DNA from 4 places in the Micromonospora sp. NPDC047812 genome. Region 2 is predicted to be linked to each of the others. Evidence: riboswitches for the same ligand, from Rfam matches in the RefSeq annotation. Region 2 holds a riboswitch; each other region holds the start of a gene.

Region 1 (7,570 bases), on a different contig from region 2:
ATCGGGTTCTCCCCGAAACCGCGCGGCGGCTGGATCAGCAGCACCACGTTGCCGAAGCGCAGCCCGGCGAGCACGATGTCGCCGCCGTCGGTGTAGAGCCCGCCGGGCGGCTCGCCCCAGTGGGCGAGCATCCGTTCCCGCAGCTCCGCCGGCACCTGCGCGAACCACCGCCGGTACGTCTCCCCCGGCACCCGCGCCTCGGCGGCGCCGAGCTGTTCCGGGGTGAGCCACTCGACGTCGTGGCCGCCGGCGGCGATGAGGGCGTGGATGAGCGCGTCGCCGTCGTCGGGCACCGGCGCGTCGCCGAGGTGGTAGCCGGCGTCGGCCAGGGCGGCGAGCAGCCGCACCGCCGAGGCGGGGGTGTCCAGGCCGACGGCGTTGCCGACCCGGGAGTGCTTCGTCGGGTACGAGCTGAGCACGACCGCGAGCCGCTTGTCGGCCTGGGGCACGTGCCGCAGCCGGGCGTGCCGCACGGCGATGCCGGCCACCCGGGCGGCCCGCTCCGGGTCGGCGGCGTAGGTGGACAGCCCGTCGGCGTCGATCTTCTTGAACGAGAACGGCACGGTGACGATCCGGCCGTCGAACTCGGGGATCGCCACCTGCATCGCGGCGTCCAGCGGGGACAGCCCGGCGTCGCTGGCGGCCCACTGCTCGCGCGTGCTGGTCAGGCAGAGCGCCTGGATCACCGGCACGTCCAGGGCGGCGAGCGCGCCCACGTCCCAGGCGTCCTCGTCCCCTCCGCCGGAGGCGTCGGCGGCGACCGTGCCGCCGGCGGCGAGCACGGTGACCAGCAGGGCGTCGCAGCGGGCGAAGAGCCCGAGCGGCCCCGCGTTGGCGGTGAGTCCGCGCAGCGAGCCGCAGTAGATGGGCAGCGGGTCGCCGCCGGCCGCCTCGACCGCGTCGGCGAGGACGTCGACGAACCCGGTGTTCCCGGCGAGGGCGTGTGCCCGGTAGAAGACGATCCCGACCGTCGGCCGGTCCGGCCGCGTGGGCCGCTCGCCGTGGATGCCATACGTCGGGGTGGGCGCGGGCGGGGCGAAGCCCTCGCCGGTGAGCAGCACCGTGTCGGAGAGGAACCGGGCGAGCTGGGCGAGGTTCTCCGGCCCGCCCTCGACCAGGTACGCCAGCGCCTGGGTGGCCACCCCGGAGGCCACGGTGGAGGCCGCCATCAGCTCCGCGTCCGGCACGTTCTCGCCGCCGAGCACGACCGTCGGCACGCCGGAGGCCAGCACCGCGGCCAGCCCGTCCGGCCACGCCTGCCGGCCGCCCAGCAGGCGTACGACGGCGAGGTCGACGCCGTCGAGCAGCGCGGGCACGGCGTCGGCGGCGATCCGGGCGGGGTTGGCGAGCCGGTAGTCGGCGTCGCTGGCGCGGGCGGCGAGCAGGTCGGTGTCGGCGGTGGAGAGCAGCAGGATGCGCACGGACAGCTCCGGAGAGTGACGCCCGGGTCGACGCGGGGACGACCGGGCGATGCGGGGATGGGCGCGGTTCAGCGGGTACGACGGGCCGGCGGCCGGCTCACCGGCGGGCCGGCGGGGTCGGGCGGCGCGGTGCGGGCGTCAGCGGTACGCGGCGAGGGTGGACCCGGTCACGGTGGTGAACCGGCCGGGCACGGTGCGGGCGCCACCGGGAGCCGGGCGACCGACGGCGGGCATGGTGCGGACCGGCGGGTGCGCGGCGGCCCCGCGGCTGGCCGGCGGCACGGAACGGCGGCCACGCGCGGCGATGCGGCCGCCCGCGGGAGAGTTGCCGCCAGCGGGGCCGTTGGCACGGCCGGGCACGATGCGACGATGATCGTCGATGGGGGAGACGCGGTGCGTCATCGGGTCCTCCTCGGGTGTCCACGCCCTGGGGTCACTCCGACGGCCGAAGTATCCTGGCTCCCGGATCGACGCTCTCCCCCGGCCTTCCAACCGCGCACGCACGGTCGTGACTCACGAGGGGGGATCGCTCCCCGGTGACAGTGGCGGGACCGCGCCGGAATCGCACCGGCTTCCTTCACTGCCGTCAGGCCGCGAATGCTGCCACACCCCGGGCCGCCGGTCAACGCCACCCCACCCCGGCTCACGGCACCTCGCATCGATCGACGAACAACGATCGTGATGCCCGTTCAGGCACGCCTTTCGCATTGTCGTCGGCCAATGTAAGGTCTGAGCCGCCGAATACGGCGACGGTGGCCCCGGAACGCGCACGGGCCGAGCGGAACGGCACCCGCGCACACCCCGGCGCCCGCGTGCCGTTCCGCTTCCCCAGCAGGCAGGCTGCGGCGCGCGGGAGGCGTCGCCGCCCGCCCGACGTGGTGACGGGGACCTCGACCACGGTCGACGTCGGCTCACCGGTCGGCGAGCCCCGATTCGTAGCCCCGCGATGACCAGTTGCGCCCGGTCACGGGCGGCCAGCTCCGTCAGCAACCGGCCGATGTGCGTCTTCACGGTGCCCCGGCTGAGGTGCAGGTGCCGCTCGATCTCGGCGTTGGACATCCCACGGGTGATCAACGTCAACACCTCCCGTTCCCGCCGGGTCACCCCGTCGAGCCGTCCGGGCACCCGCCGGGCGGCCGGCAGGCGGGTGCACTCGGCGATGAGCCGGCGGGTGACGCTCGGGGCCAGCAGCGCCTCGCCGGCGACGACCGCTGGGCGGCCGGCCGGGTGGTGCGCCCGCGGACGCTGGTGAGGCTGCTCCCACTGCTCGCGCCGTTGCTGCTGCTCGCCTCGATCCACCGGGTGGTCGGCGCTCCACCGGGGCTGCGGCGTCGCCCGGGTCCAGGTGGCGTACCGCTATCCGACGCTCACGGTGCTGCTCGCCACCGCGACGCTGGGGTCCGCCGCCGTGCTCGTGGCACGGATCGTCCGACTCGGGCGACGCGAGCGCGCCCGACGACGGGCATCCTCCCCGTCAGGCCGGACCGCCCGGCGCGGTGGGACGGGACGCGACGCACCAGGCGGCGGTCGCGGCGACCGCCACCGTCGCGCTGAACAGGAAGGGTGCCCGCATGCCCAGGCCGGCGGCCAGCGCCCCGCCGGCGAGCGCCCCGAGCGCGGCGCAGCCGTAGGAGAGCATCCGGGAGGCGGCGACCACCCGACCGAGCAGGTCGCCGGGCACGAGGCGTTGCCGGATCGACAGCGCGACCACGTTGAGGACCGCGAACGACGCGCTGGTGGTGACGACGACGGCCACCGCGGCGATTCGGTGCGGCGCGACGGCCAGGAGGGCCGGCGTTCCGGCCGTGACCGCCATCGACCAGGCCAGCACGGGACGGTGCCGGAACCGGCCGATCAACCGGTCGGCGACCAGGGAGCCGGCGAGCCCGCCGGCCGCACCGGTGGCCAGCAGCAGGCCGAAGCCGAACGCGCCAAGACCGAGGCTCTGCCGCGCGTAGAGCACGAAGATCGCGAACCAGGCGCTGTCCGCGGCGGCGACTGCCGCGCCGACGACCACGAGCGTGCGGAGCACGGGTTGCCGGGCCAGCCACCGCAGCCCGGCGAGCGCCCCGCGCCTGGCCGGGTCGGCGGCGGCGCTCCGCCCGTCCGCGTCGGCGCCCGACCGTGCCGGGCCGGGGCGGGCGAGACTCAGCGGCAGGGACAGCACGAGCATGACGGCCAGCGCGAGCGAGGCGCCGTTGATGGCGAAGGGCAGCGCCGCGCCGACGACGAACAGCATCGCCCCGACCGGCGGACCGACGAACTCGTTGCCCACGATCTCACCCGCCACCAGCCGGCCGTTGGCCCGCTCCAGCTGTGCGTCGTCCACCAGGCGGGGGATCGCGGTCTGGGCGGCGGTGTCGCGCAGGGTCTCGCCGACACCGAGCAGGAAGGCGGCGGCGACCACGAGCGCGACCGAGGCCACGCCCGTCGCCACGGCCACGGCCACCGCCGCCAGCACCACGACGCGGCCGGCGTCGGCGGCGACGATCAGTGCACGGGCCGCCCGGCGGTCGGCCAGCGCGCCGGCCAGCAGGCCGGTGACCAGCCACGGCAGGAACTGCGCCGCGGCCACCGCGGCCACCGCCACCGGGTCGTCGCTCAGCGCGGCGGCGAGCAGCGGAAAGGCGGCCACCCGGATGCCGTCGCCCAGGTTGGCCAGCGCCGCGGCGGTCCAGAACGTCCAGAAGGGACGGCCCAGCGACCGGGACCGATCAGCCATCGGGGCACCTTACCGCGCCGGGTCCGACGGAGCAGCCCCGTGCCGGTCCGGCGGACAGCGGGCAGCGGGCCGGAGTGGTCTCGGGCGTACCGCTCATGGGCGTGGTGCCCCGGCCGGTCAGGGAGCCTGACCCCCCGGCTGGTCCGCGGGCGTGACGACGGGCGGACCGGTCAGCGGGCGTGGCGCTCCGGGTGGGCCCGGTTCCACGCCCGCATCCGCTCCGGGTAGCCGGTGCGGGCGGCCTCGTACAGCGGCACCGCGTGCTTGCGGGCGATGGACCCGGCGGCGCGCGGCGAGCCGGTGCGCCGGCGGATCCACTCGCCGTCGTGGGCGATGGCGACCACGGTGGTGTCCGTCGCCGTGGTCTCCGGCTCCAGGTAGAACTCCACGCCCCGGCGGCTGGCCACGAACGCCTCCAGCGCGGCCAGGTCCTCCCGGGTCGCCTCGCGGTCGAGCTTCGTCGGGGTCGCGTCGGCGGCGCGCGGCCGCCGGTTGAACCAGCCCATGCCCGGCTCCTCTCCTCGGCGTCCTCCCAGTGCAGCACCGTCACCTGGCAACCGTCTGCGCACCACCTGGGAGCCACCTGCGCGCCCCGGTCGTCGCCCCCGGGCCCGACCTCGCGGGGTGGCGGACGAGCACGGGCCGGCGGGCGGGGGGCCGCTCAGCGGGCCGGCGGGCGGGTGGCCGGCACCAGGGCGAGGGTGGGCAGCAGCAGCAGCGGCACGACGAGCAGCGCCCGCAGCGTGCCGACCCGGTCGCCGAGCAGGCCCAGCAGCGGGGGGCCGGCGAGGAACGCCGTGTACCCGATCACGGCGACCACGCTGACCCGGGCCGGCGCCCGCCGCTCGTCGTCGGCCGCCGCGCTCATCCCGACCGGGAAGCCCAGCGACGCACCGATCCCCCAGAGCGCGACGCCGGCGATCGCCACCGGCCCGGAGCCGGCGAGCACCGCCACGCCCGCGCCGAACGTGGCGAGCAGGATCGTGGCGGACAGCACGGGTACCCGACCCCACCGGTCCAGCGCGACGGTCCCCGCCGTGCGGCCCAGGGTCATGCCGACGACGAAGACGCCGAAGACCGCGGCCCCGGCCGCCTCGCTGAGGTCGTGGCCGTCGATGAAGGCGACGGCCAGCCAGTCGTTGGCGCTGCCCTCGGCGAACGCCGACACCAGCACCAGCAGGCCAACGAGCAGCGTACGGGGCTCCCGCCAGGCGGCGAGCAGTTCGCGGCGGCGCTCGGCCGGGGCGGCCGACGCGGAGGCGGTGCCGCTCTCGGCCGCCGGCAGGAACGACCGGACGGCCAGCAGCGTGCCGAGCAGCACCACCGCGGCCAGCGCGGCGAGGTGCACGGCGACCGGCACGCCGAGGCGGGCCGCCCCGGCGCCGAGCCCGGCCCCGGCCACGGACCCGAGGCTCCACGCCGCGTGGAAGCGGGGCATGACGGTCCGCCCCAGCCGCCGCTCGACCGCCGCGCCCTCGACGTTCATCGCCACGTCGCAGATGCCGGAGCCGTAACCGAGGGCGCACAGCCCCACCGCGACCCCGGCCAGGGACCCGGCCAGGGCGGCGAGCCCGGTCACGGTCAGCCCGGCCGCGACGACCAGGGTGGAGAGCGCGACCGTGCGGGCCGCCCCGAGCCGCTGGGCCACCAGGCCGGCGGTGGGCATCGCGAGCAGCGCGCCGACGGACATGGCGAGCAGGAGCAGCCCGAGCCGGCCCGCGCTGAGCCCGAGCGCGTCCCGGACGGCGGGCACCCGGGAGAACCAGGTGGCCACGGCCAGGCCGTTGAGCGCGAACACCACCGCCACACCGGTACGGGCGGCCAGCACCGCCCGGGGTACGGCCGGGGGCGGCGGGGCGGTCGGGGCGGCGGTGCGGCTCACGGTGGCGGTCCTCTCGCCTCGGGTCGTCTGCCGCCCGATCCCACACCTGAGAGCGCTCTCGGAGCAACCCGAACGCGCCCCTTACCGTCAGCGCGCCGGAGGGGGATGATTCGGTCGACCGTCCACGCCGCGACGGCCGAGCACGGGGAGGACCGGGATGACGACGACACACCGACCACCGACCCTGGAGGACGTCGCCCGGGTGGCGGGGGTCTCCCGGGCCACCGCCTCGCGGGTGATCGCCGGCACCGGCTACGCCTCCCCCGCCGCGCGCGAGCGGGTGAACGTCGCCGCCGACCGGCTCGGCTACGCGCCGAACCCGGCCGCCCGCGCGCTGGTCCGCGGCACCGGGGTCCGGCTGGTGGTCGCGGTGACCGGCACCACCGCGACGGTCCTCGACGACCCGTACGTCCACCGGGTGCTCGGCGCCTGCGCCCGGGTCTGCACGCCGCACGGGCTCGGGGTGGGGCTGCACTGGCTGCCCACCCGGGCGCCGGGCGAGGTGCGCCGGCTGGCCGAGGACCGCGGCGTCGGCGGGGTCGTCCTGATCAACACCACCGAGGCGGTGCTGGACGCGGTCCCGGCGAGGCTGCGCGGCCGGGTGGCCTCGATCGGCATCGGCTCCGCCCTCGTACCGGCCTTCGACGTGGACAACGGCGGCGGCACCGAGGCCGTCGTCCGGCACCTTTACGCCTCCGGGCGCCGCCGCATCGCCATGGTGACCGGGCCCCGCTGGCTGACCTGCGCCGGCCGGTCCGTCGGCGCGTACCGGCGGATCGTGCGTGACGCCGCCCTGCCGGAGCGGCTGGTGCCGGGGGACTTCAGCGCGGACCGCGGCCGGGTGGCGGCCCGGGAGGTGCTGGAACGCTGGCCGGACACGGACGCGATCGTCGGCAGCAGCGACGCGACCGCGCTCGGGGTGATCGACCGGCTGCGCGGCGACGGCGTCCAGGTGCCCGGGGACGTCGCCGTCACCGGCTTCGACGACATCCCGCTCGCCGCGATGACCACCCCCGCGCTGACCACGGCGACGCATCCGGTGACGCAGATCGCCACGGCGGCGGCCACGGCCGTACTGGACGGGCGACCGGTGCCGCCGGCGACGATGTTCCCGTCCCGGCTGGTCCGCCGGGTGAGCGGATGAGCCGGCCCCCGGCCGGGGCCGCGCCGCTCGCCGGCCGCGTCCGTGGCGGGTCGCGGCGGGGGGATTGAGCGTCGGGTTGGCGGGTAACCGCCGGCGCATGCCCGCCCAGGACGAGGAGCGGTGATCCCGTGGCCGAGCCCGCGCCGCCGCACCGGCAGCCGGAGGAGAACTTCCGGCACGGCCGGCTCGCCGCGCGTCCGGCGCCGCCGACCGCCCCGGCCGCCGCCGGGCTGGCGTCGCTGACCGACCCGCGGGGTGCCGCGCTGGCGATGGTGTACGCCCCGGAGCCGGTCGACGGTCCGCCGTACCGGCTGGTGCTGCTCCTGCACGGCGCCGGCGGTTCGGCCCGGCAGGGGCTGGACCTGCTGCTGCCGGTCGCCGACGCGCACCGCCTGCTGCTG
Region 2 (7,570 bases):
ATGCCCGCGGTGCCGGCGCCGAGCGGGCGCAGCGCGGCGTTGACGGCCGCGAGCACCCCGAGCATCGCCAACGCCTTGCTGTCGATGCCGCCGGAGCTGAGTTCGGCCAGCACCAGGGCCACGAGCACCGGCAGCACCACGAGGAACACCAGCGGCGCCTCGCCGGTGCGGGCGGTGCTCTCGGGATCGGCGGGGACGAAGAACGGCCAGGTGAAGGTCGCCAGTGCGGCGGCGGAGGCCAGCACCAGCACGGCAGCGGTGCGCGGGGCGACCCGCAGCACGCTCACCCCGGCTCCCGGGTCGTGGCCAGCGCGGCCGCGACCTGCTCCACGGTCAGCCACGGCGCGGGAGCGAGAACCTTGGCCACCTGCGGGGCGAACGCCGGCGAGGCGAGCATGACCTCCGCCGTGGTGCCGTCGGCGACGATCTCCCCCTCGGCCATCACCACGACCCGGTCGGCGAGGGCCGCGACGAGCTCGACGTCGTGCGTCGCGATCATCACCGCCCGGCCGGCGGCGGCCAACCCTCGGACGACAGCGGTGAACTGCCGCTTGGCGCGGTAGTCCAGGCCACGGGTCGGCTCGTCGAGCAGGATCACCGGCGGGGCGGCGGTGAGCTGGACGGCGAGCGCGAGCGCGAGCCGCTGCCCCTCGGACAGGTCACGGGGGTGCCGGTCCGCGGGTAGCCCCGGGGTGAGCTGGTCGAGCAGCGACCGACAGGTGCCGGCGGGCGCTCCGGTCTCCCGGTCGGCCTGGTCGCACTCGGCCTGCACCGTCTCCAGGTACAGCAGATCACCGGGGGTCTGCGGGACCAACCCCACATGACGACGGGCCCGGCCCGCCGGCAGGGCCTTCGGGTCGACGGTGCCCCGCGCGTCGACCACCGCGACGGTGCCGCCGTGGCGGGGGCCGCTGCCCTGCAACGCCCAGAGCAGGCTGGACTTGCCGGAGCCGTTACGGCCCATCAACGCCACGATCCGGCCCGGAGCCAGGTCGACGTCGACGCCCGCCACGGCGACCGTCCCCGGATAGCGCACGACGACCTTGCGCGCCGTCAGCACGGTGGACACGTTCGGGACCGCCGCGTCAGCCGGTACCGCGTCGGCGAGCCGGTGGCGCAGGGCGGCCGCCCGCCGGCGGGCGTCGCGCACCGACAGCGGCAACGGCGTCCAACCCGCGAGACGGCCCAACTCGACCAGCGGCGGTGCGATGTCGACACCGTCGAGCACGGCGGCCGGCTCCCCGTCCACCACCCGACCGTCACCGGGCAGGTGGAGCAGCCGGTCGGCGTACTGCACGACCCGCTCCAACCGGTGCTCGGCCAGCACCACCGTCACGCCGAGGTCGTGCACCAGCCGGGTCACCACGGCGAGCACGTCCTCGGCCGCCGTGGGGTCCAGCGCGGAGGTGGGCTCGTCGAGCACCAGCACCTTCGGGTGGGCGGTGAGTACCGCCCCGATGGCGACGCGCTGCTGCTGCCCGCCGGACAGTGTCCGCAGCGGCCGGTCGCGAAGTTCGGCGATGCCGAGCAGGTCGAGGGTCTCCTCGACGCGCTTGCGCATCACCGTCGCCGGCAGGGCGAGCTGCTCCATCCCGTAGGCGAGTTCCTCCTCGACGGTGTCGGTGACGAACCCGGACAGCGGGTCCTGCCCGACGACGCCGACGACGTCGGCGAGGTCACGCGGCGGATGACGGCGGGTGTCCCGGCCGTCCACCGTCACGCTGCCGTGCAGGGTGCCGCCGGTGAAGTGCGGCACCAGCCCGTTGATCGCCCGCAGCAGCGTGGACTTGCCCGTTCCCGTGCGGCCGACGACGAGGCACAGCTCGCCCTCGCCGATGTGGAGCGTCACGTCCCGCAGGGTCGGGCGGTCGCTCTCGGCGTAACGGACGGTCACCCGGTCGAAGTCGATCACGAAGGGCCTTCCTGCGCGCGGGACGACGACGTCGGGCGACCCGCTCCACCCGCCGGTGCGGCGCCGACGGGAGCACGTGGTCCAGGCGGCGGGCCGGCGTTGCGCGCGGCGGCCGGTCGGGCGAGCGCGGGAGGCGGCGCCAACCAGGCCGGTGCCGCCGCGACCACGACGGCGAGCAGCACCAGCGGTGTCAGCTCGGGCCAGGTCAGTGGGCTGACCGGCGGATACAGCAGCTCCGGATCGACCGAACCGGCCAGTACCGTCAGCGCGGCGGTGCCCACCCCGCAGCCGGCCACGAGCAGTTCCGCGCCCCGCCAGTGGTCCGGTCGGTAGCGGCTGCGGCGCACCCGACGGCCGGCCAGCAGCATGCCGGTCACGGCGGTCGACAGGCCGACGAGGAGCATCGGCAGACCCAGGTAACCGGGTCCGGTGGCGTCGAGCAGCCCGTACGTGCCGGCGCAGACGCCGACCAGCCCGCCGAGCACCAGCGCACCGGTGACGGCGCGCTGCCCGGCGGGCACCGCCGAGGTGCGGCCGTAGCCCCGGGAGTCCATCGCCGCGGCCAGGGCCAGGGACCGGTCCAGCGCGTCGGCCAGCACCGGCAGCGCGATGCCCCGCAACGCCCGTACTCCCCGGCCGGAGGCACCCCGCAGCCGGCGCGCCCGGCGGACCCGCAGCACGCTCTCCACCAGTTGCGGGGCGACCGACAGCGCCACCACCACGGCCGTGCTCACCGCGTACAGGGCCCCGGGCACGGCTTTGAGCAGCCGCTTCGGGTTGGCCAGGGCGTTCGCCGCGCCCAGGCAGACCAGCATCGTGGCCAGCCGCAGCCCGTCGTAGAACCCGCCGAGGAGCTGCTCGGCGGCGACGGGCCCGAACAGGCGAATTCCCGCCGCCCACGCGGGCAGGGGAATCTCGGGAAGCCGGACGAGCACGTGCTCGCCCTGCCCGCCGCCGAACACGATCCGGAACACCACCCGCATCGCCACGATCACCGCGCCGAGCACCAGGTACATCCGGAACGCCAGCGCCCAGGGCGCGTCTCCCCGCCGCCGGACGACCACCAGCGCGGCGACGGCGACGAGCAGGCCCAGCGGCAACGGATTGGTGGTGTGGCTGGCCGCGGTGGCCAGGCCGAGCGCCCACAGCCACCACGCGCCGGGGTGCAGCGCCCGGGGCAGTCGCGGCACCCGGCCCACGGACCGTCTCCGGTCGGCCCCTCCGGACAACTCCGCCTGGCGAATGCTCCGGTCAGTCATCCGGCTCGACGGCCCGCCGTCGCCGCGCGGCCATCAGGCCGCCCACGCCGAGCGCGACCAGCAGCAGCACGCCGGCCGTCGTGCCCAGCGGAACACCGCGACCGTCACGGGAGGCGGCGACCTCGGTCACCACCGGCTGGTCGACGGAGCTGCCCGACGGTGAGCCGGCGGCACCGCCCGCAGGTGGTGTCGCGGCTCCCGCGCTCGGCGTCGGGCCCGGGCCACTGGCCGTCGGCGTACCGGTGGGGAGCAGCGCGGGCCCGGAGGAGCCCGGCACCGGTCCTGCCGCACCGGGGCGGCCCGCGGTGGCGGCCGGCGGCGCGACCGGTCCGCCGTCTCCTGCCGGCGGTCGGCCGACCGGGCCGCCGCCCTGGGTGGGCGGTGCCGGTGGCGGCGGGGGCTGTGGCGAGGGCGGGGGAGCGGGCCGCCTCGGCGCCGCGCCCGGTCGGGGCGCGTCGTTGGCAGCACGGTTGAGGGAGAACGACCAGCCCTCGAAGCTGCCGGCCGGCGGCTTGCGGTTGAGCACACCCTTGTCGCTGTACGTCCAGCTGCCGCCGCTGGCCGCGTGCCAGTACGACCAGTAGGCGCTGGCGGGCGGCGTGTCGACGCACTTCTCGGACGCCGTCGACGGCTTGCCCTCGATCCGGCAGACGAACCCCTCGCCCCAGCGCAGCGTGCCGGTGATCTGGAAGCCGGCGTTCTTGAGCGCCGCCAGGCCGGTGGACTGCTCGCCCCGGGCGCACCGCACCACGGTCCCGCCGCCGAGTTCGTTGAAGTCGACCACCACGGTCACCCCGGAGGCGTCGGGGCAGTAGCCGGCCGAGCCGGCGGCCCTCGCGGGGGTGCCCGATCCGGCCATCGTGCCGGCGGCGGCGAGGGCGACGACCAGACCGGCGCGGGCGGCCCGGACGGTCATGCCGCCCGCCGACGGCCGAGCACGAGGAGCAGCACCCCGCCTCCGACCAGCAGGAACGCGATCAGCACGTAGCTGGTGATCGCCGCGCCGGTCGTCGGCAGCCCGCCCAGGCCGGGGGTGGTCGGGGACGCACTCGGGGCGACGGTCGCCGATGCGGTGGCGGACGGCGTCGGCGGCACGGTGGTCGCGGACGGGCTCGGTGTCGGGCTGGCCGGCGCGGTCGGCGTCGGTGACCCGGTGGGCGTGGGGGAGGTGGTGGTCGTCGGGGAGGCGGTGGGCGAGGCCGTGCCGGTCGGGGTCGGCCCGGGGGACGGCGGCGGCGAGACGAGTCCGATGCGCCCCAGCGGCACCTGGACGAGACCGAGCAGGGCCTGCGCGGTGCTGCGGCGCCACTGGTCCCGTTCGTTGTCCGTGATCCCGGACGCGACGGCCGTTGCCAGGCTGTCGCTGTTGTAGGCGATGGCGCCCGCGTCGGCGGCGGCCGCGCCACCGTCTGCCGCGGTGAGCTGTAGTGCGGCCAACGCGCCCGCGGCCCGCGCGGCCTCGGTGTCGCGGCCGGCGGCGGCGAGAGCCTGTCCGGCGAGGCCGGTGCTGTTGGAGTTCGCGCCGGTGGTCGGGCCGGAACCGCCGAACGACCCGTCGGCGTGCTGCTGGTCCACCAGCCAGTCCGCGGCCTTGCCGGCAGCTTCGGTGACGCCGGTGGCGCCGTCGGCAGCGGCGGCGAGCAGCGCCTGCACCGCCATCGCGGTCGAGTCGACGTCGAGGGTGGCGCCGGCCTGCTCGTCGCAGGACGGGGACGGGCCGTCGGCGGTGTCGGGGTAGAGCCGGAACCCACCGGCCGCGCACTGCTGCCGGACGAGGAAGTCGACGGTGTCCTGCGGCACGTCGCCGCTGCGAGCCAGGCCCAGCACCGCGAACGACTGGTCGAAGGTGTTGCTGGCGTCCGGGCCGCTGTCGGCGGTGGTGCGGCTGGTGATCCGCCCCCGCTGGTGCCCCGCGTCCGCCCCGGCGACCAGCGACAGGGTCTCCGTCCGCAGGTCGAAGCCGCCGAAGTCGGTGGGGTCAGCTCCGGCGGCGGAGGCGGCGTACAGGAGCTTCGCGGTCGCCCCGCCGTCGGTGAAGCCCGGGATGCCCCAGTCGTCGTAGCTGTTGTAGGACCGCACATGTGCCGCGACCTGCGCCGTCGCGGCCTGACGGACCGGCGCGTCCACCCCGGTCGCGGACAGGGCGAGGATCCCGTCGATGGTCAGACCCCAGTCCGGGCCGCCGAACGGGCCGGGCAGCACCCCGTCGGCGAACTCGCCGGCCAGCCAGTTGGCCGCGTCGCGCGCGGCGGCGGCGTGGGCCGGGGCGGGCGCGGCCACGACGGTCAGGGGTACGGCGGTGAGCGCGGCGATCGTCGCCGCCGTGGCGGTGACCACGCCGACACCGAGACGCCGGGAGCGGGACCGGGACATGAGAGGTGCCTTTCGCAGAGCGGTCGGTGGAAGCTCCGGAAAGCACCCGGGGACAGCGACACCCCGCTCGCCTGACGCGATGAGCGGGGTGGAGCGGGCCTCGGTGGCCCGGACTTCACCCTGTGAACCTCGACAGTGGAAGCCGCTCGTCCCGGGCGAGGCATTCCGGCTCGCGAGGCCGAGGCCTCGCTCACGGTTGCGGGTCAGCGCCGGCTTCGCACCGGCTTCCCCCCACACGGGACGTATGCAGTTGTGGACCCGGCGTGCACCGGGTGCCGACACCGTACCGCCCGCACGTCTCGCGACGCCAGGGGAGGTGACCGACACCCGGTGCGGCGCCGCGGTCACGCCGTGTGGGGCTGCGGTCAGGGCGCGGCGATGCTCGGCGGGGCACCCGCGCCGAACGACCAGCCCTCGACGGTGCCCGGGGCCGGGTTGTAGCTGCTCGCGCCGGACGTGCTGTAGGACCAGGCGCCGCCGCTGGAGGCGTGCCAGTACGACCAGTACGCCGTGGCGGGCGGGGTGTTGACACACGGATCGGTCGCGACGGTCGGCTTGCCGTTGATCCGGCAGACGAATGCCAGCCCCCAGCGCTGGGTGCCGGTCACCGTGAAGCCGGCGCCCTGGAGGGCGGCCACCCCCGTGGCCGGGTCGCCCGGGGCGCAGGCGACCTGGACGCCGCCGCCGAGCGCGGCGAAGTCCACCACGACGGTGACGCCGGAGGTGCCGGTGCAGGCGGCGGCGTGCGCGGCCCGTGGGGCGGGTTCGACGGCGGTGAGGGCGACGGTGGCGACGGCAGCGGCCAGCAGGCCGGCGAGCCGTGCGCGCACGGTGGATCGGTGACGGAACACGGTTCCTCCTGGAATCGGGTGAGCGACGGGACGGGTCACGGGCAGGCGGGGACTGGCGTGCCCGGGGTGGCGCCGGCCGCGGACAGCCGGGCGTACCCGGTGCCGGTCAGGCCGAGGACAGCCTGGCCGGTGGCCCGGGCGGCGGTGCCCGGGTCGAAGGTGGCGCCGTCGAAGTCGACCGCCCCCCGGTCGGCCGGTGCCCCGGCGCAGCCGACCTGGAGTCCGGCGAGGAACACCCGCGCCCGTGCCCAGGCCAGCGGTCGGTGACCGTCGTGCAGCGCCTGCGCGGCGAGGCCGGTGCTGTTGGCGTTCGGGGTGCCGGCGGCGTTGGCGAAACCGCCGTCGGCGCGCTGCACGGAAAGCAGCCAGTGCAGCCCCGCGGTGGCGTCGGTCGGGCGGTCGGTGGCCCGCAGCGCCTGCACCGCGAGCGCGGTGGCGTCCACGTCGGAGGTGCAGACCGGTTGCGCGGGCAGCGCCGGGTAGCCGCCGTCCGGGCAGCGGGTGCCCGCGAGCCAGGCGGCGGCCGCCGGGGGCGCGCCCTGCGCGGTGCGGTCCAGGGCGAGGAGGGCGAAGGACTGGCTGAACGTGTTGCTGTAGTCCCCGTACGCCGACCGGTCGGTGAACCGGCCGCTGGGGGCCTGCAACGAGCGCAGCCGGGCGATCAGGTCCACGCCGCCGACGCCGGTCGGGTCGCCGCCGCGTACCTGGACGGCGAGGGCGAGCTTGGCGGTCGCGCCCGCGTACGCCTCGGTCGTGCCGTCGCCGACGTAGGTGTCGCGGATGTCCGGTCGGGTGACCCAGGCCAGCGCCCGGGCCCCCGAGTCGTCGGCGACGCCGGCGGCGGCGAAGGCGAACACGGCGTCGAGGGTCAGTCCCTGGTCGGGATAGGCGACGCCGTCGAAGACCACCTCGAAGCGTTCGCCGTCGACGAGTTGCCGGGCCAGCCAGCCGGCCGCGGCCTCCGACCGGCCGACCCCGGCGGGCGAGGTGGGGGAGACGTGGGCCGATGCCGGTGTCGCGAGGGTGAGGGCGGTGAGCACACCGCAGAGCAGGGCGAGCAGGCGGTGCCGGCTCAGGCGGACGACCATCGGAAGCGCCTTTCCGGCCCGGCGGTCGTCAGAAGCCCGACGACCGCCGCAGCACGGGGTCGACCGGGACTCCGACCCGTGGGCCAC
Region 3 (7,570 bases), on a different contig from region 2:
GCCGCCCGGTCGTTGCGCAGGCAGGTCTGCGGGTGCCGGGCGATCTCGGCGGCCAGCCGCTCGGCCGCCGCCCGGGACTCGCCCGGCGCGACCAGCCGGTTCACCAGCCCCATGGCGTACGCCTCCTCGGCCGGCACCGGCCGGCCGGTCAGGATCAGGTCCATCGCCCGGCTCTCGCCGATCAGCCGGGGCAGCCGGACCGTGCCCCCGTCGATCAGCGGCACCCCCCAGCGCCGGCAGAACACCCCGAGCACCGCGTCGGACTCGGCCACCCGCAGGTCGCACCAGAGCGCCAACTCCAACCCGCCGGCCACCGCGTGACCGGAGATCGCGGCGATCACCGGCTTGCCGAGCGTCATCCGGGTCGGACCCATCGGGCCGTCCCCCTGCGCCTCGACGCGGTTGCCGCTCGGGGTGCCGATGGCCTTCAGGTCGGCCCCGGCGCAGAACGTGCCGCCGGCCCCCCAGAGCACGGCCACGGAGGCGTCGGGGTCGGCCTCGAAGGCGCGGAACGCGTCGGCCAGCGCCCGGGCGGTCGGCCCGTCGACCGCGTTGCGGGCCGCCGGGCGGTCCAGGATCACCGTGGTCACCGCCGCGGCGCGTTCGACGCGTACCCCCATCCCGACAGCATGCCCCCGGCGGTGCCGGCGGCGCCAGGCGTCAGTGCGGGGCGGACCGGTCCGGGCGGACCAGGGTGGCGCCCAGCGCGGCACCGACCACGCAGGCCACGCCGACCACCTGCGGCCAGGCCAGCAGCTCGCCGAGCAGGACCAGCCCGACCAGCGCCCCGATCGCCGGCTCCAGGCTGAGCAGGACCGCGAAGACCCGGGCCGGCATCCGGCGCAGCGCCGCCATCTCCGCCGAGTACGGCAGCACCGACGACAGCAGCGCCACCGCCGCGCCCAGCGCGAGGGTCCACGGGTCGAGCAGCGCCGTACCGCTGCCGGTGACCCCCAGGGGCAGCACGGCCAGCGCGGCGACCGCCATCCCCAGCGCGAGGCCCCGGCTGCCTGGCACCCGGGCGCTGACCGCCTTGCCGAGCAGTACGTAGCCGGCCCAGCCGACCGCGACGGCCACGCAGCACAGCAGCCCCAGCCGGTCCACCCCCGTCCCGCCGAGCCCGCTGATCAGCAGCACGCCCCCGCCGGCCAGCGCCGCCCACGCCACGTCGGCGAGCCGGCGGCTGCCGGCGAGCGACACCAGCAGCGGCCCGGCGAAGCCGATGGTGACCGCGACGCCCAGCGGCACCCTTTCCAGGGCCGCGTAGAAGGCGAGGTTCATCACCGCCAGGGCCAGCCCGAACGCCCCGACCAGACCGGCGGTGCGCCAGCCCAGGCGCAGCCCCGGCCGGACCAGGACCAGCAGGATGAGCGCGGCGAAGCCGAGCCGCAACGTGGTCGTACCGCCGGCGCTGGTGCTGCCGAAGAGCTGCTTGGCGACGGCCGCCCCGACCTGGGTGGAGAGCATGCCCAGCAGCATCAGCAGCGGGGGCGGCACGGCCCGGGGCTGTCCCAGCGCGAGAGTCAGTCGGGTCGCCGGTCGGCCGGCCGGCAGCGGGCGGGAGGAGAGTGCGTACACCCGGACCACAGTGGTACCGGAGCGGGCGGCCCGCGACCGGATTTCCACTGCCGCGGGTGCCCCGCGCTGCCCGTCGGACCGGAACGGACCGGGCGGCGCTAGCATCCCCGATGGCACGATCATGTGAGGTGCCCCGCGCGAGCGGGGAGAATCGGGAAGCCGGTGTGAATCCGGCACGGGCCCGCCGCGGTGACCGGGGAGCCACCGTCCACGCGTACGCGCAGCCACTGGCCCGCCCGGGCCGGGAAGGCGGACGGCCAGGCGTCGATCCGGGAGTCCGAAGACCGGCCTCGCGTCCGGTGCCCGCGTCCGGTGTGGCGTGGGCCGAGCGCAGCGGGAGCCTGCCTTGGATCTGTACGACGTCATCCACCGCCGCCGGGACGTACGCGCCCAGTTCACCGGGGCGCCGGTGCCCGAGGAGACGCTGGACCGGGTGCTGGCGGCGGCGCACGCCGCGCCGAGCGTCGGCTACTCGCAGCCCTGGGACTTCGTCCTCGTGCGCGACCCGGAGCTGCGCCGCCGGTTCCACGAGCACGTCCGCACCGAGCGGGACACGTTCGCCGCGACGCTCGACGGGGAGGCGGCCGAACGGTTCGCCCGCATCAAGATCGATGGCGTCCTGGAGTCGACGCTGTCGGTGGTGGTCACCCACGACCAGGCCCGGGGCGGCCCCGCCGTGCTCGGCCGGCACGCCATCGCCGACACCGGGCTCTACTCGACCTGCCTCGCCATCCAGAACCTCTGGCTCGCCGCGACCGCCGAGGGGCTCGGGGTGGGCTGGGTGTCGTTCTACCGCGAGCCCTGGCTCGCCGAACTGCTCGGCATCCCCGACGGGATCCGGCCGGTGGCGTGGCTCTGCCTCGGGCCGGTCACCCACTTCGAGCCCGTACCCGACCTGGCCCGGCACGGCTGGCGACAGAAGCGCCCGATGGCCGACGCGATCCACCACGACCGCTGGACGGCACGGGAGAGCTGACCTCGGTGGGGCGTCCCGTTACGGCTCTGCGGGGGCCTGATCACGTACGGCAGCGGATCCGTCACCGTCGACCGGTTTGCGGCGGCTCCTGCCGGGAAGTCGGTACGGGTGCGAGCACTCTTGACGAAGATCGAGCAGGCATCCGGCCTGGACCGGGTCGGCGACCGGTTGCAGCGCGCCGTCCAGGCCACCCTCCGACCGCAGCGGGTCCGCGACCTGCTGCACGGCGTGTGGCTGGGCCATCCGCTGCACCCGGCGATGGTGCAGGTGCCGGTCGGCGCGTGGATCAGCACGGCGGTGCTGGACCTCATGCCGGGACAGCGCCGGGCCGCCACCACACTGTGCACGGTGGGCACCGTCAGCGCCCTCCCGGCCGCGGTCGCCGGCCTCAACGACTGGGCGGCACTGGCCCGCGACCAGCGCCGGGTCGGCCTGGTGCACGCCGCGTCCAACAGCGTCGGCCTGGCGTTCTACGCCGGCTCGGTGGCCGCCCGGATGGCCGGCCGGCACAACCTCGGCCGTACGCTCGGCTTCCTCGGGCTCGGCGCCGCCAGCATGGGGGCGTACCTCGGCGGGCACCTGGCGTACAAGCAGGGCGCGCAGGTCAACCAGAGCATCTCCGAGCTGCACCGGATGAGCGACGGCTGGCACTCGATCGCGGACATGTCCGCCCTGCCGGAGCGCAAGCTGATCACCCGGGAGGTCGACGACGTCTCGGTGATCCTCTACCGGCACGGCAACGAGGTCACCGTGATGCTGGAGCGCTGCCCGCACCAGAGCGGCCCGCTGGGCGAGGGCGAGGTGCAGGAGATCGACGGGCACGCCTGCGTGGTCTGCCCGTGGCACGGCAGCGCGTTCCGCCTCAACGGCGGCGAGGTCGTGCACGGCCCGTCCGGCAACGACCAGCAGGTCCTGCCGACCCGCGTCGTCAACGGCGTCCTGGAGACCCGCCTCCCCTGACGGGCGCCTGCGCCCTCCCGACCTCCGATGTCGATCAAGAGGTTTGAGTCGAGTTCGATCTCCCTGCGTGACCAAACCTCTTGATCACCCGAGCGGTATCGGTTGGGCGGGTGCGAGCGGGGTGGGTGGGTCAGGGGCGGCGGTGGCGGCCGATCGGTGTGTCGCGGGACGAACCCGGGTGGGTTCGGCCGTGGCCGGTCAGATCGTCGTCGCGGGCGCCAGCGGTCAGCCCGCCGTCGTAGGTGCCGGTGCCGGGGGCGGTCGTGTCCGCGCGAACGGTGCCGCCGGCGTACGCGTAGCCCTGACCGGTCGGGTGCGCGGAGTCGTGGGTGCCGGTGTCCGTACCGCCCCGGTCGGCTGCGGTCGCGCTGCCGCGCGGGGCGGTGCCGATGTCCCGGCGACCCGGGCCGCGCCTGGTCGTGGTGGTGCCGCGTGCGGCGGTGCCACGGCGGGCGGCGGTCGTGGTCCGAGCCGCGCCGGCCGGTACGTGGCCCGGTCGGCGGCGTAGGCCCAGGACCGCGCCGATCTGCGCGCCGACGATGCTCGCCACCGCCAGGACGGCGGAGACCGCGAGGGGCCTGTTCACCCGATCGGGTTCGCCGGCCCGGGCGGCTCCCACCGTCACCGTCGGGGTATGACCGGCGTCCGTCTCCGCCGGGGGCGGCACCGGGGCTTCGGCGGCCGGCGGGGGCGGCGTCGCCCGCTCGGGAGCGACCTTTCCCGGTGCCGGCTGCGGGGCCGGCCGGGTGGGAGCGGGCGGGGTCGGGCGCGCGACGAGGCGGCCGGTGGCGTGCCGGCGGGCCCCCCGGTCCTCGGCGTCCCCGGGCAGCTTCAACAACTGGCCGGGGTGGATCCGGTCGGGGTCGCCGAGCCGGTTCAGCTCGGCCAACTCCCGGTAGTCGGCGAACTCGTCCAGGTAGCGCTGGGCGACGGCGCCCAGGTGGTCGCCCCGGGCCACCCGGTAGACCGCCACACCGTCGTCCGAGTCGGCCGGCGCGGACAGGTCGGCCGGCGTGGACGAGGCGGCCGATGCCGGCCGTGCAACCGGGACAGTCGTCGGGGGCTGAGCAGGCAGGGCGGCCGACAGCGGCCGGGCGGCCGGAGCGGCCGGGGCGGGCCGGGCGGCCGAGGCGGACCAGGTGTGCGCGGCCGGGCCCGGCCAGGCGGCCTCCGCGACAGCCGGCTGCGCGGTCGCGACCGCTGCCGCCGGCAGGGCGTACGGGCCGGCGACCGCCGTCGCCGCGCTCGCCGCGGGGCTGGCCGCGAGGATCAGCGCGACCGAACCGACCAGCGCGGCGGCGGCCCGTTGCTGGCGACTCATGCCCGGCAGCCGGGGCGCGGGTCGGCGCAGCGCCTGCGCGCAGAGTTCGACCAGGACGGAGAAGGCGAACGTGGCCCAGCCGAACCAGCCGGCCAGCGCCAGCGCCCGCAGGAAGAGCCGCCCGTCGTCGCGGCTGGTCAGCGTCGAGCCGATCTCCGCGACGGTGGGCAGGTGATCGGGCAACGGGTTGCCGGCGAGGGCGAGCAGCGCCACCGGCGCGCCGACCAGCACCGCGCAGAGCACGACGAGCGCGCCGAACCCGGTCAGGATGCGTCCGGTCCGCCGTACGGCGGAACGCCCCGATGCGGCCATGGCTGCCTTCCCTTCCTACGGTGCCCCGGTGAGCGGTCGCGCGGTCGCCTCGCCGGAGACGGTGACGGTCTCGTCGAAGCCGAACAGGCCGAGCATGGATCTGCGGTGCGTGACGGTGACGCGTACCCGGACCCGGGTCTCCCCGTCGACGACCGGGAAGCTGACGGTGTGGCCGGCGGCGCCGGCGGCGGCGAGGTAGTCGGCGACGGCCCGGCGGGCCTGGGGACGGTTGATCCGGGTCGGCCCGCCCGCGATGGCGGTGGCCCGGTCGATGGCCTGGCCGCCGGCGCGGGCGGCCTCGGCCGCGAGGTTGTCGGCCCGCTGCAACGTGCGCAGCTGGCCCGCGCCGTCGAAGGCCAGGCCGATGACGGAGAGGACGCCGGCCATCGCCACCGCGAGGAAGATGCTCACCCGGCCCTGGTCGCGCCGGCCGGCCACAGCGGTCATCCCCGGCTCCGGTAGCGGTCCAGCGGCGACGTGAAGCTCGCCGACACGCGCTTGCCGGCGGGCATCCCCGGCAGGACGGACAGGTGCAGGTCCCCGTAGGAGACGGTGCACGCGACCCGGACGGTGACCGAGGCGTCCTGCCCGGCCGGGCTGCGGAACGCCGCGTCGAAGCTGGTGGGGGCGCCGCGTACCGCGCCGCTGAAGGTCACCTCGGGAGTGCCGGCGCAGTTCAGGCCGCGCCAGCCGAGCTGCCGGCGGGCCGCGTCCCGGGCCTCGGCGCGGGCGGTGCGGGCGTCCCGGGAGATCGAGGCGGCGCGGGCGGCGTCGTGGGCGGCGGCGTCGATCGCCTCGGCCGCCACCGCGGTACGCCCGGTGACGCCGGCCAGCACGATCAGCGCGATGAAGGCCGGGGCGAGCACCGCCACCTCGATCGAGACCGAGCCCCGCTCGGCGGTACGGCTCACGGCGTGGTCCACCGTTCCACGGTTCCGTGCGCGGTCTGGTGCACCGGGAAGCTGACCCCGGGTACGACGGACAGGGACCGCCCGCGCACCGTGCAGGTCACCTCCGTCGTGGTGGTCTGGCAGCTCGGTGCGGGATCGTCCCAGCCGACGAGCCAGCCGCCGGCGGCCCGCAGGAACCGGACGGCCCGGGCCTCACCGGCCCCGGGCGGCGCCTGGTGCAGCCGCTGCGCGTTGACCGCGCTCTGCGCGGCGTTGAGCGCGGTGGAACGGGCGACGAACCAGGCCGCGGTCTGGATCGAGGCGAAGAGCAGCAGCAGGATCACCGGCATCACCACCGCCAACTCGACGGGGCTGGCCCCCCGGTCGACCCCGCCCACCACGAGCCGCCGCCGGACGGCCGGGACGAGGCGCCGGCCGGCGCCCGGCACAGGGCCCCGGCCGGCCCCCGGCACAGGGCACTGGCCGGCCCCCGGCACAGGGCACTGGCCGGCGCCCGGCACAGGGCCCCGGACGGCGCCCGGCACAAGGCACTGGCCGGCGGCCGGACCGGGGAGCCTGGTGGCAGCCGGGACGGGACGCCGGTCGGCGGTGGCCGCCCGGCGTCCCGGGACGGGGTCTGCTCGGCGCACGGCCCGGCGCTACTTCGGGTCCGGAGCCTGGTGGGTGGGGATGTTGTCCATCCAGTCGTTGGCGGCACCGAGGGCGGCGGCGGTGACCGCCATCGCAACGGCGACCAGACCGAAGATGATCACTGCGGTCGGTACGGGGCTGTCGCCCCGCTCGCCGTCCTCGCGCAGCTCGGCCAGGCGTATCGACAGCGCGACGTGCAGGCGGGTGATGACGGACATGGCGTGCTCCTTCTCTCGGGGTCGGATCACAGGCGGGCGATGAACGGATAGACGGCGAAGCCGAGCAGGACGAAGACGAGCAGCGCCCCGGGGATGTCGAGCCGGCTGGTCACCCCCTCGGCCCGGGCCAGGTTGTCGGTGCGGATCTGGTCGCGCAGCGAGTCGGCGCGGCTGCGCAGGGTCTCGTGCACCTGCGCGCCCTCGCTGCCGGAGGAGCGCATGATCGCCCCGACGTCGCCCAGTTCCGCGATGCCGATGCGCTCGGCGAGGTCGCGAAGCTCGTCCCACGGCGAGTGCATCTGCATCTGCGCGATCCGCAGCGACTCGGAGATGCGGTCGAAGACCCAGCCGTCGCAGACCGCCGCCGCCCGCTCCAGCGACTGCACCGGCCCGTGCGCGGCGGAGAGCTGGAGGGCGACCAGGTCGAGGTAGGTGCAGACCGCCTGGCGGAACTCGTCGCGCGCCTTGTCCGCCCGGTCCAGCACCGACCGGTGCGCGATCAGGGCGCAGAGCAGCGCCAGCCCGAGGCTGCCGAGCACGGGTACGACCACCGGCAGCCGGATGCCGACGGCGAACAGGGTGACGCCCAGCAGCGTCGGCGCGGCGAGCCCGATCAGCGCGGAGAGCAGCATCGACAGGGCGTACTGCTCGGGTGTCCGGTCGA
Region 4 (7,570 bases), on a different contig from region 2:
GCCAGCCCATCTCGCCGCTCAGCGCGGCGTGCTGGACGGCCGCGGTGGTGGTGGACCTGGCGGGCGGCTACCTGACCGGCGCCCGGGACTGGGGGATCCGCTCCATCGAGCAGTGGACGCACCGGTACAACCTCGTCGTGCTCGTCGCCCTCGGGGAGGGCTTCATCTCCACCGGCGTCGCACTGGCCGACACGTCGATCTCAGCGGCGTCCCTGGTCACCGTCGCGTTGATCGTCACCCTGCTCGCCGCCCTGTGGTGGACGTACGTCGGCACCGACCGCGTCCTCGACCGGCGGCTGTCGCAGGTGTCGACCGGCCCGCGCGGGGCGGCGCTGGCCCGGGACGCCTACACCTACCTGCACCTGCTGACCGTCGCCGGTCTGATCCTGGTCGCCCTCGGCCTGACCACGGCGCTGGCGCAGGTGGCGCAGCGGCCGGGCGCGCCGCTGGCGTCGCTGGGACACGCCGCCCTGCACGGCGGCGTGTTCGTCTTCCTCGCCGGCGACCAGCTGATCTGGAGACGCGCGACGGGCCGGTTCTGCCGGCGTCGGATGCTCGGACTGCTGGTGGTGGCGCTCGCCGCTCCGGCGACCGCCGCGCTGCCCAGCCTCGCGTCGCTGGTGCTGCTCGCGGCGGTCGGCGTCGCGGTCGCCACGACCACCTCGCTGCACGCCGCCGCGCCACCGCCGGCAGGCGCCGGGGGGAACCGGGTCGGCGGAACGGCCCCCCGACCGACACAGTGAGCGACGTGCGGAGATCGACACGACGGCTGCTCGGCGACCTGGACGCGCTCGCGAGGCGTCGTCGTACCACCGGTTCCTGGCCGTCACCGCCGCCGGGATCGTCGGCGACCACGCGGCGGTGCGGGCGGCGCGACGTGATCCGTGGCGGCCGGCCGGGGCGACGGCCGCGAACCACGGACGCCCGCCCAGCCGCGTGCCGGTCGTGGCGACGACCCGGGGGTTGGCCGAATGCGCCGCGTCCGCGGAGGATGACCGCGCGGCGGCCGCCGTGCTAGAAGTCGTCGTCGAAGGCCACCGTGCCGCTCACCCCGACCTGGTACGCCGACACGCGCCGCTCGAAGAAGTTCGACAGCTCCTGGACGTCCTGCAACTCCATGAACGCGAACGGGTTGGTCGAGCCGTAGTGGGCGGGGATACCGAGCTGCGCGAGCCGCCGGTCGGCGACGTGTTGCAGGTACTCGCGCATGTCGGTCAGGGACAGCCCGGACACACCCTGGCCGAGCAGGTCCTCGGCGAACTGGACCTCGCACTCGACGGCCTCGGCGAGCATCTGCCGCACCTGACCGGCCAGCTCGTCGTCGAACAGGTCCGGTTCCTCCCCGCGTACGGTCTCCACCACGTCGAAGGCGAAGGCCATGTGCATGGACTCGTCGCGGAACACCCAGTTGGTGCCCGACGCCAGGCCGTGCAGCAGCCCCCGGGAGCGCAGGAAGTAGACGTAGGCGAACGCGCCGTAGAAGAACAGCCCCTCGATGCAGGCGGCGAAGCAGATCAGGTTGAGCAGGAAGGCCCGCCGGTCCTGTCGGGTACGCAGCTGCCGCAGCTCGCCCAGCGAGTCGATCCAGCGGAAGCAGAACTCCGCCTTGCGCCGGATCGACGGGATGTTCTCGATGGCGGCGAACGCGGCGAAGCGTTCGGTCTCGTCGGGCACGTAGGTGTCGAGCAGGTTGAGGTAGAACTGGACGTGCACGGCCTCCTCGAACAGCTGCCGTGACAGGTAGAGCCGGCCCTCCGGCGAGTTGACGTGCTGGTACAGGTTGAGCACGAGGTTGTTGGCGACGATGGTGTCGCCGGTGGCGAAGAACGCGACGAGGCGGCTGACCAGGTGCCGCTCGGCCGGGGAGAGCCGGTCGAGGTCGGCGAGGTCGGCGTGCAGGTCGACCTCCTCCACCGTCCAGGTGTTGCGGATGGCGTCGCGGAAGCGGTCGAAGAAGTGCGGGTAGCGCATCGGGCGGAGGGTGAGGTCCATCCCCGGGTCGAGCAGCATGTGTGTGGTCCTCGGTTCGCTGGTGGTCGTGGTGGTGGTCACTGGCAGGCCTCGCACGACTCGGGGTTCTCCAGGGAGCAGGCCAGCGCCTCGTCGACGGTCGCCACCGCCGCGACGACGCCGGCGGCGCGGGCCGGCCCGACGGGCGCGACGGTGGCCTGCTGGATCCGGGTGGCCGGCCGCGAACGCAGGTAGTACGTCGTCTTCAGCCCGGCCTTCCAGGCGTACAGGTACATCGAGGAGAGCTTGCCGATCGTCGGCGCGGCCAGGAACAGGTTCAGCGACTGCGACTGGTCGATGTACGGGGCGCGGGCCGCGGCCAGGTCGATCAGCGCCCGCTGCGGCAGCTCCCACGCGGTGCGGAACAGCTCCCGCACCTCGGCCGGCAGTTCCGCGACGTCCTGCACGGAGCCCTCGGCGCGCTTGATCGCCGAGCGGATCCGCTCCGTCCACAGGCCACGCGCCTTCAACTCCCGCACGAGGGCGGTGTTGACCTGGAGGAACTCCCCCGACAGGGTCTCGCGCTTGAACAGGTTGGACACCTGCGGCTCGATGCACTCGTAACAACCGGCGATCGAGGCGATGGTGGCGGTCGGCGCGATCGCCACCAGCAGCGAGTTGCGCAGCCCGTACGCGGCGACCCGCTCCCGCAGCGCGCTCCACCTCGCCGTCTGGGTTCCCGTGACGCCCCACAGGTCGGGTTGCAGTTGCCCGCGCGCCGCCCGGGTCTGCCCGTACGCCGGGTGGGCGCCCGCGCGGCGCGCCAGGTCGGCGGAGGTCTCCAGGGCGGTCAGGTACAGCTCCTCGCTGATCCGGGTGGACAGCTCCCGGGCGGCCGGGGAGTCGAACGGCAGCCGCAGCGCGAAGAACACGTCCTGCAGGCCCATCAGGCCGAGCCCGACGGGACGCCAGCGGGGATTGCTCGCCGCCGCCTGCGCCGTCGGGTAGTAGTTGATGTCGATGACCCGGTCGAGGTACGTCACGGCGGTGCGGACGGTGGCGCGCAGCCGCTCCCAGTCGATGCCGTCCGCGCCCAGGTGGGCGGCGAGATTGACCGAACCGAGGTTGCACACGGCGGTCTCGGCGTCGCTGGAGACCTCGACGATCTCGGTGCACAGGTTGGACAGGTGCACCACGTTGCCCGCCTCGGCGGTCTGGTTGCACAACCGGTTCGCGGCGTCCTTGAACGTCATCCACCCGTTGCCGGTCTGGGCGAGGGTGCGCATCATCCGCCCGTACAGCTCCCGCGCCGGGACCTGCCGCACGTAGCGGCCCTGCTCCTCGGCGGCCCGGTACGCCGCGTCGAACTCCTCCCCCCACAGGTCCGGCAGCTCCGGCACCACGTCCGGGTCGAACAGCGACCACACCCCGTCGGCCTCCACCCGCCGCATGAACTCGTCCGGGATCCAGTTGGCCAGGTTGAGGTTGTGGGTGCGCCGGGCGTCCTCACCGGTGTTGTCGCGCAGCTGGAGGAACTCCTCGACGTCCGGGTGCCACGGCTCCAGGTAGACGCAGGCCGCGCCCTTGCGCCGACCACCCTGGTTGACCGCCGCCACCGAGGCGTCCAACGTCCGCAGCCACGGCACGATCCCGTTTGACTGCCCGTTGGTGCCCCTGATCAGCGCGCCCCGCGAGCGGACCCGCGAGAACGCGATGCCGATCCCGCCGGCGAACTTCGACAGGTTCGCCACCTGCGCGTACCGCTGGTAGATGGAGTCGAGTTCGTCGCGCGGGGAGTCGACCAGGTAGCAGGAGGACATCTGGGTGTGCCGGGTGCCGGAGTTGAACAACGTCGGCGAACTCGGCAGGTACGCCAGACTCGACATCAGCCGGTAGAACTCGATCGCCTCGTCCGGTGCCTGCGACAGGCCGCAGGACACCCGCAGCAGCCAGTACTGCGGGGTCTCCAGCACCAGCCGGCTCGTCGGGTGGCGCAGCAGGTACCGGTCGTAGACCGTGCGCAGCCCGAAGTACTCGAAGCGCAGGTCACCGCGCGGATCGACGGCGGCGTCGAGGGCGCTCGCGTGGGCGGCGACGAACGCCGCGGTGTCGTCGCCGATCAGGCCCTCGGCGTGGCCGCGCCGGATCGCCGCACTGAAGGAGCCGATGCCCTGCCGGCGGACCTCCTTGTCGACGTACCCGGCCAGCAGGCGGGCGGCCAACCGCGAGTACTGCGGCTCCTCACCGATCATCTCCGCGGCGGTCTGGATGGACAGCCGGTCCAGTTCGGCCGTCGTCGCCCCGTCGTACAGGCCGCTGATCGTCCGGGTCGCCACCCGCAGCGGGTCGACGTCGGCGAGGTCGTCGGCCCACCGCTCGACCGCCCGGACGATCCTGTTGACGTCGACCGCCTCGGTGCCGCCGTCACGCTTGCGGACCCGCATCTGCGGCCGCCGCTGGCCCGCCACGGCCGCATCGTCGACCGCCGTGCCGTCGGCCGGAACAACCTCGGTGACTGTCACCACTCACTCCTCGCGAGCCTTGATCCCAGACGGAACTCCTGGGCACGCGGGGAGCGGACACCGACGACGACGCGCGCAGGGCACGCGTCGGGATGGCGTCGGCCGTCCCACGCGGCCTCGGACCGCCGCGCACCCGGATGCGGGCGTACGGCGCACTGGCAGGTCTTCGGACTCGCGGGCGCGACCGGGCTCGCCGGTCTCCTACTGGCCGTCGCTTCCCAGGCCGCTGGCGGCCCAGTGCTGATGACGGCGGTCGTTCCCACTCACCGCTGCGGGGCAGTCCCGGATTCCCACCGGGTTCCCTCTTGCCTCGACCGCTCCGGATGAGCGGCCGAACCAGCTGCGCCGACACCATATATAGGGTTGGCGCCGTTGTCACACCCCACATGTCGGTCTCGGGCGTGTCGTCGGCGGTCCGGGTGACGCCCGTCGATCGCCGGCCCGCGTCGACGTCGATGTCCGCCCGCGCCGGCTCGGAGGACTGTCGTCCGCTCGGTACGGTCGGACACCACAGGCGCTTTGAGCGCGCTGGCCCGGATCGCGCTCCACCACGGTCCGGGTCGCGCGGCGCGACGCCGAGGACCTGTCGGTCCGTACCGGCGGCGCGGTCCCGGTCTGCCAGGCGCGCGGATTCCACGACTGGCACCGACGTGCGAGCGGACCGGGATCCTGTGGTCACACGATCCCGGTCCGCTCCCAGGCGGTGCGGTCAGACCTTGGTGACCCGGACGGCGTCGGCCACCACGTAACCGGGGGTGCTGGTCCACCGGCTCACCGCGACCAGGTTGCGGTCACCGGCGGCCAGTCCGAAGGTGCCCAGCGAGCGCCACACGCCGCCGCTGGAGCGCTGGTCCACGTTGACCGTGCGGTTGCCCGAGGCGGTGACGACGACGTGCGGGGCCGCGCTGTTGTAGCCGGGGTCGGCCGGGTGGCGTACCTCGATCCGGTAGTCGCCGGCCGTCGGGATGTTCACCTTGAACCAGGCGGCGTCGCTGGCGGGCGTGGGGTTGGCGAAGCGGTAGTCGGCCCCGTAGCGCTGGGCCGAGTACGAGGAGGTGCCCCAGTTGGTGCTCGCCGTGAACCGTCCCGCCGTGGCGTTGTCCACGATGGTGCCGCCCGTGGGCGGGTTGGGTGCGCCCAGGCCGAGGTAGGCGGCGATGCCCTCGGCGTGCCCACGGGCGACGGCGGTGATGAAGTCCGCCCGCTTGAGCAGGTTCGAGTCGGCGACGCTGTCGATGAAGAGGTTCTCGGTCAGCACCGCGGGCATGGCCGCCTCGCGCAGCATGTGGAAGTTCGCGGTCTTCAGCCCCCGGTCGGTGACCCCGCCGATCGTCCGCATGGCGCCGATCACCCTCGGGTGCAGCGCGTTGTGCAGGTTGACGGTGGCCGCGCCCGCCGTCGGGTACCGGTAGCTCTCGAAGCCGGTGCCGCCGCCGGAGTTGATGTGCACGCTCACGAGCAGGTTCGCGCCCCACGCGTTGGCGTCGTCCGTGCGGTACGCCAGGCTGCGGGTGATGTCGGTCGTCCGGGACATGCGGACGTCGACGCCCCAGTTGGCCAGCAGGATGTTGCGCAGCTGCAGGGAGATGTCGAGCGTCAGGGCCTTCTCCTGCAGCCCGTTGCCGACCGCGCCGGGGTCGGTGCCGCCGTGGCCCGGATCGATGTAGACCTTCGGCAACGCCGCCCACGCGGGGCCGGCGACGATGGGGACGGCCGCGGCGCCGGCGACGGCCGCCAACAGGGTACGCCGCCGAAGCGTCGGGTTGTCGAACATGTGCACCTCGTCATCGGGAGAGATCGACACTGCTCGGCAATATAGCGGGACATCGATAGAACATGAAAGATGTCTACGTCTTTTGATCTGAGATCTGAAGGTTTCCTCCCCCCAGGGCGTCGAACCTCGCCGGGCTGACCACCGGTCGGCAGCCGAGCTGCGCAAGCACTGGTGTTGCGAGGCTAGGATTCCTTCACGCCGATGTCTGCGACACCGGGTCACACCTGCGCGTTCCCGGACGAGGAAGGAAGCGATGGTCAGCGTCAGCCCGCTCCAGTCGGACGACCGCCCCGGGTGGGAGGAGTTGTTCTGCGGCTACAACGCCTTCTACGGCCGCACCTGGCCCGCGGATCGGTACGACCGGGCCTGGCAGGAGTTCCAGCGCGGCGACAGAGTGCGTGCGCTCGGGGCGCGGTTGGACGGCCGGCTGGTCGGCATCGCCCACTTCCTGGTCCACGCCAGCACGACGTCGCCCGACGTCTGCTATCTGCAGGACCTGTTCACGGCTCCCGAGGCGCGCGGCAGGGGTGTCGCCCGTGCGCTGATCAGGGCCGTCGAAGCGTGGGCGAGCGACCAGGGCTGTGATCGGCTGTACTGGCTCACGAGGGAAGACAACCGCACAGCCCGGCGGCTCTACGATCAGGTCGCCGAGAACCGCGGGTTCATCCAGTACGTGGTTCCCCTCTAGCGTCGGGCGGCGCCGCCCGTGCTGCGGCCTTGTCTGGTGGGTCGAGGTACAGGCCGACCACATCGCGGATCCTGGCTTCCAGGCGCGGGTTCGGTGGAGCGCTCGAACGGGTGTTCTCCGGGAGCTCACGGAGACTCGGCCCGCCCGACCGCGAGCCTCACCTTCTCCCCCGACGCCTGGAAGCCCTCGTCCCGGCTGATCAGGGTTCGATCGGGCGGACCTGACCGCCGTACCGCTCATAGAGCACGCGGTTGTGCGCGTCGCCCCGCGCCAGATTCGCGGACACGTGGACAGGCGGGTCGATGCCGCGGTCCAGCAACTGGCGGCAGACCAGTTCGGTGAGCAGCTGCGCGATGAGGACTCCGGTGAACGACGAGACCGCCCCTATCCGAACTCCCGGGGTGATCTCCAGTGCCGCGTCCCCCGCCGGCGCGTGGTTGTCGATCACCACATCCGCCAGGTCGGCGAGGTGTGGTCCCTGGGTGGAACGGGCACCGGCCGAGCGGGTGTGCGCCAGTGAGGTGACCGCCACGATCGGGTGGGAACGCTCGCGGGCCAGCACCGCCATCTCGGTGACGGCAGCGTTGATTCCGGAGTTCGAGACGATCAGGAAGGCGTCATGCTCGGAGGGCCCGG

The links. A riboswitch is a leader RNA that binds a small molecule or an ion and turns the genes downstream of it on or off. The one in region 2 is predicted to bind cobalamin.
Region 1: another riboswitch for cobalamin. It lies ahead of AB0883_RS22495 (hypothetical protein); the one in region 2 lies ahead of AB0883_RS21245 (prenyltransferase/squalene oxidase repeat-containing protein).
Region 3: another riboswitch for cobalamin. It lies ahead of bluB (5,6-dimethylbenzimidazole synthase); the one in region 2 lies ahead of AB0883_RS21245 (prenyltransferase/squalene oxidase repeat-containing protein).
Region 4: another riboswitch for cobalamin. It lies ahead of AB0883_RS18740 (ribonucleoside-diphosphate reductase subunit alpha); the one in region 2 lies ahead of AB0883_RS21245 (prenyltransferase/squalene oxidase repeat-containing protein).

The regions. Positions count from the first base shown of each region.
Region 1 is NZ_JBEYRY010000006.1:125,689-133,258, reverse strand. It holds gene cobN (cobaltochelatase subunit CobN) at 1-1,421, opposite strand, end outside; gene AB0883_RS22495 (hypothetical protein) at 1,560-1,823, opposite strand; cobalamin riboswitch at 1,870-1,999, opposite strand; partial or broken gene AB0883_RS22490 (LuxR C-terminal-related transcriptional regulator) at 2,379-2,525, opposite strand; gene AB0883_RS22485 (MFS transporter) at 2,896-4,143, opposite strand; gene AB0883_RS22480 (hypothetical protein) at 4,314-4,649, opposite strand; gene AB0883_RS22475 (MFS transporter) at 4,805-6,025, opposite strand; gene AB0883_RS22470 (LacI family DNA-binding transcriptional regulator) at 6,183-7,169, shown strand; gene AB0883_RS22465 (phospholipase) at 7,298-7,570, shown strand, end outside.
Region 2 is NZ_JBEYRY010000005.1:309,198-316,767, forward strand. It holds gene AB0883_RS21225 (ECF transporter S component) at 1-287, opposite strand, end outside; gene AB0883_RS21230 (ATP-binding cassette domain-containing protein) at 284-1,912, opposite strand; gene AB0883_RS21235 (CbiQ family ECF transporter T component) at 1,909-3,171, opposite strand; gene AB0883_RS21240 (hypothetical protein) at 3,164-4,087, opposite strand; gene AB0883_RS21245 (prenyltransferase/squalene oxidase repeat-containing protein) at 4,084-5,544, opposite strand; cobalamin riboswitch at 5,681-5,821, opposite strand; gene AB0883_RS21250 (hypothetical protein) at 5,910-6,395, opposite strand; gene AB0883_RS21255 (peptidase) at 6,431-7,483, opposite strand.
Region 3 is NZ_JBEYRY010000002.1:1,060,732-1,068,301, reverse strand. It holds gene AB0883_RS12765 (crotonase/enoyl-CoA hydratase family protein) at 1-620, opposite strand, end outside; gene AB0883_RS12760 (EamA family transporter) at 661-1,578, opposite strand; cobalamin riboswitch at 1,688-1,886, shown strand; gene bluB (5,6-dimethylbenzimidazole synthase) at 1,925-2,554, shown strand; gene AB0883_RS12750 (Rieske 2Fe-2S domain-containing protein) at 2,663-3,514, shown strand; partial or broken gene AB0883_RS12745 (LysM domain-containing protein) at 4,011-5,147, opposite strand; gene AB0883_RS12740 (hypothetical protein) at 5,163-5,594, opposite strand; gene AB0883_RS12735 (TadE/TadG family type IV pilus assembly protein) at 5,591-6,070, opposite strand; gene AB0883_RS12730 (TadE/TadG family type IV pilus assembly protein) at 6,055-6,486, opposite strand; gene AB0883_RS12725 (hypothetical protein) at 6,697-6,906, opposite strand; gene AB0883_RS12720 (type II secretion system F family protein) at 6,933-7,570, opposite strand, start outside.
Region 4 is NZ_JBEYRY010000004.1:197,051-204,620, forward strand. It holds gene AB0883_RS18730 (low temperature requirement protein A) at 1-743, shown strand, start outside; gene AB0883_RS18735 (ribonucleotide-diphosphate reductase subunit beta) at 1,015-2,010, opposite strand; gene AB0883_RS18740 (ribonucleoside-diphosphate reductase subunit alpha) at 2,049-4,394, opposite strand; cobalamin riboswitch at 4,612-4,828, opposite strand; gene AB0883_RS18745 (N-acetylmuramoyl-L-alanine amidase) at 5,182-6,276, opposite strand; gene AB0883_RS18750 (GNAT family N-acetyltransferase) at 6,500-6,934, shown strand; gene AB0883_RS18755 (SIS domain-containing protein) at 7,134-7,570, opposite strand, start outside.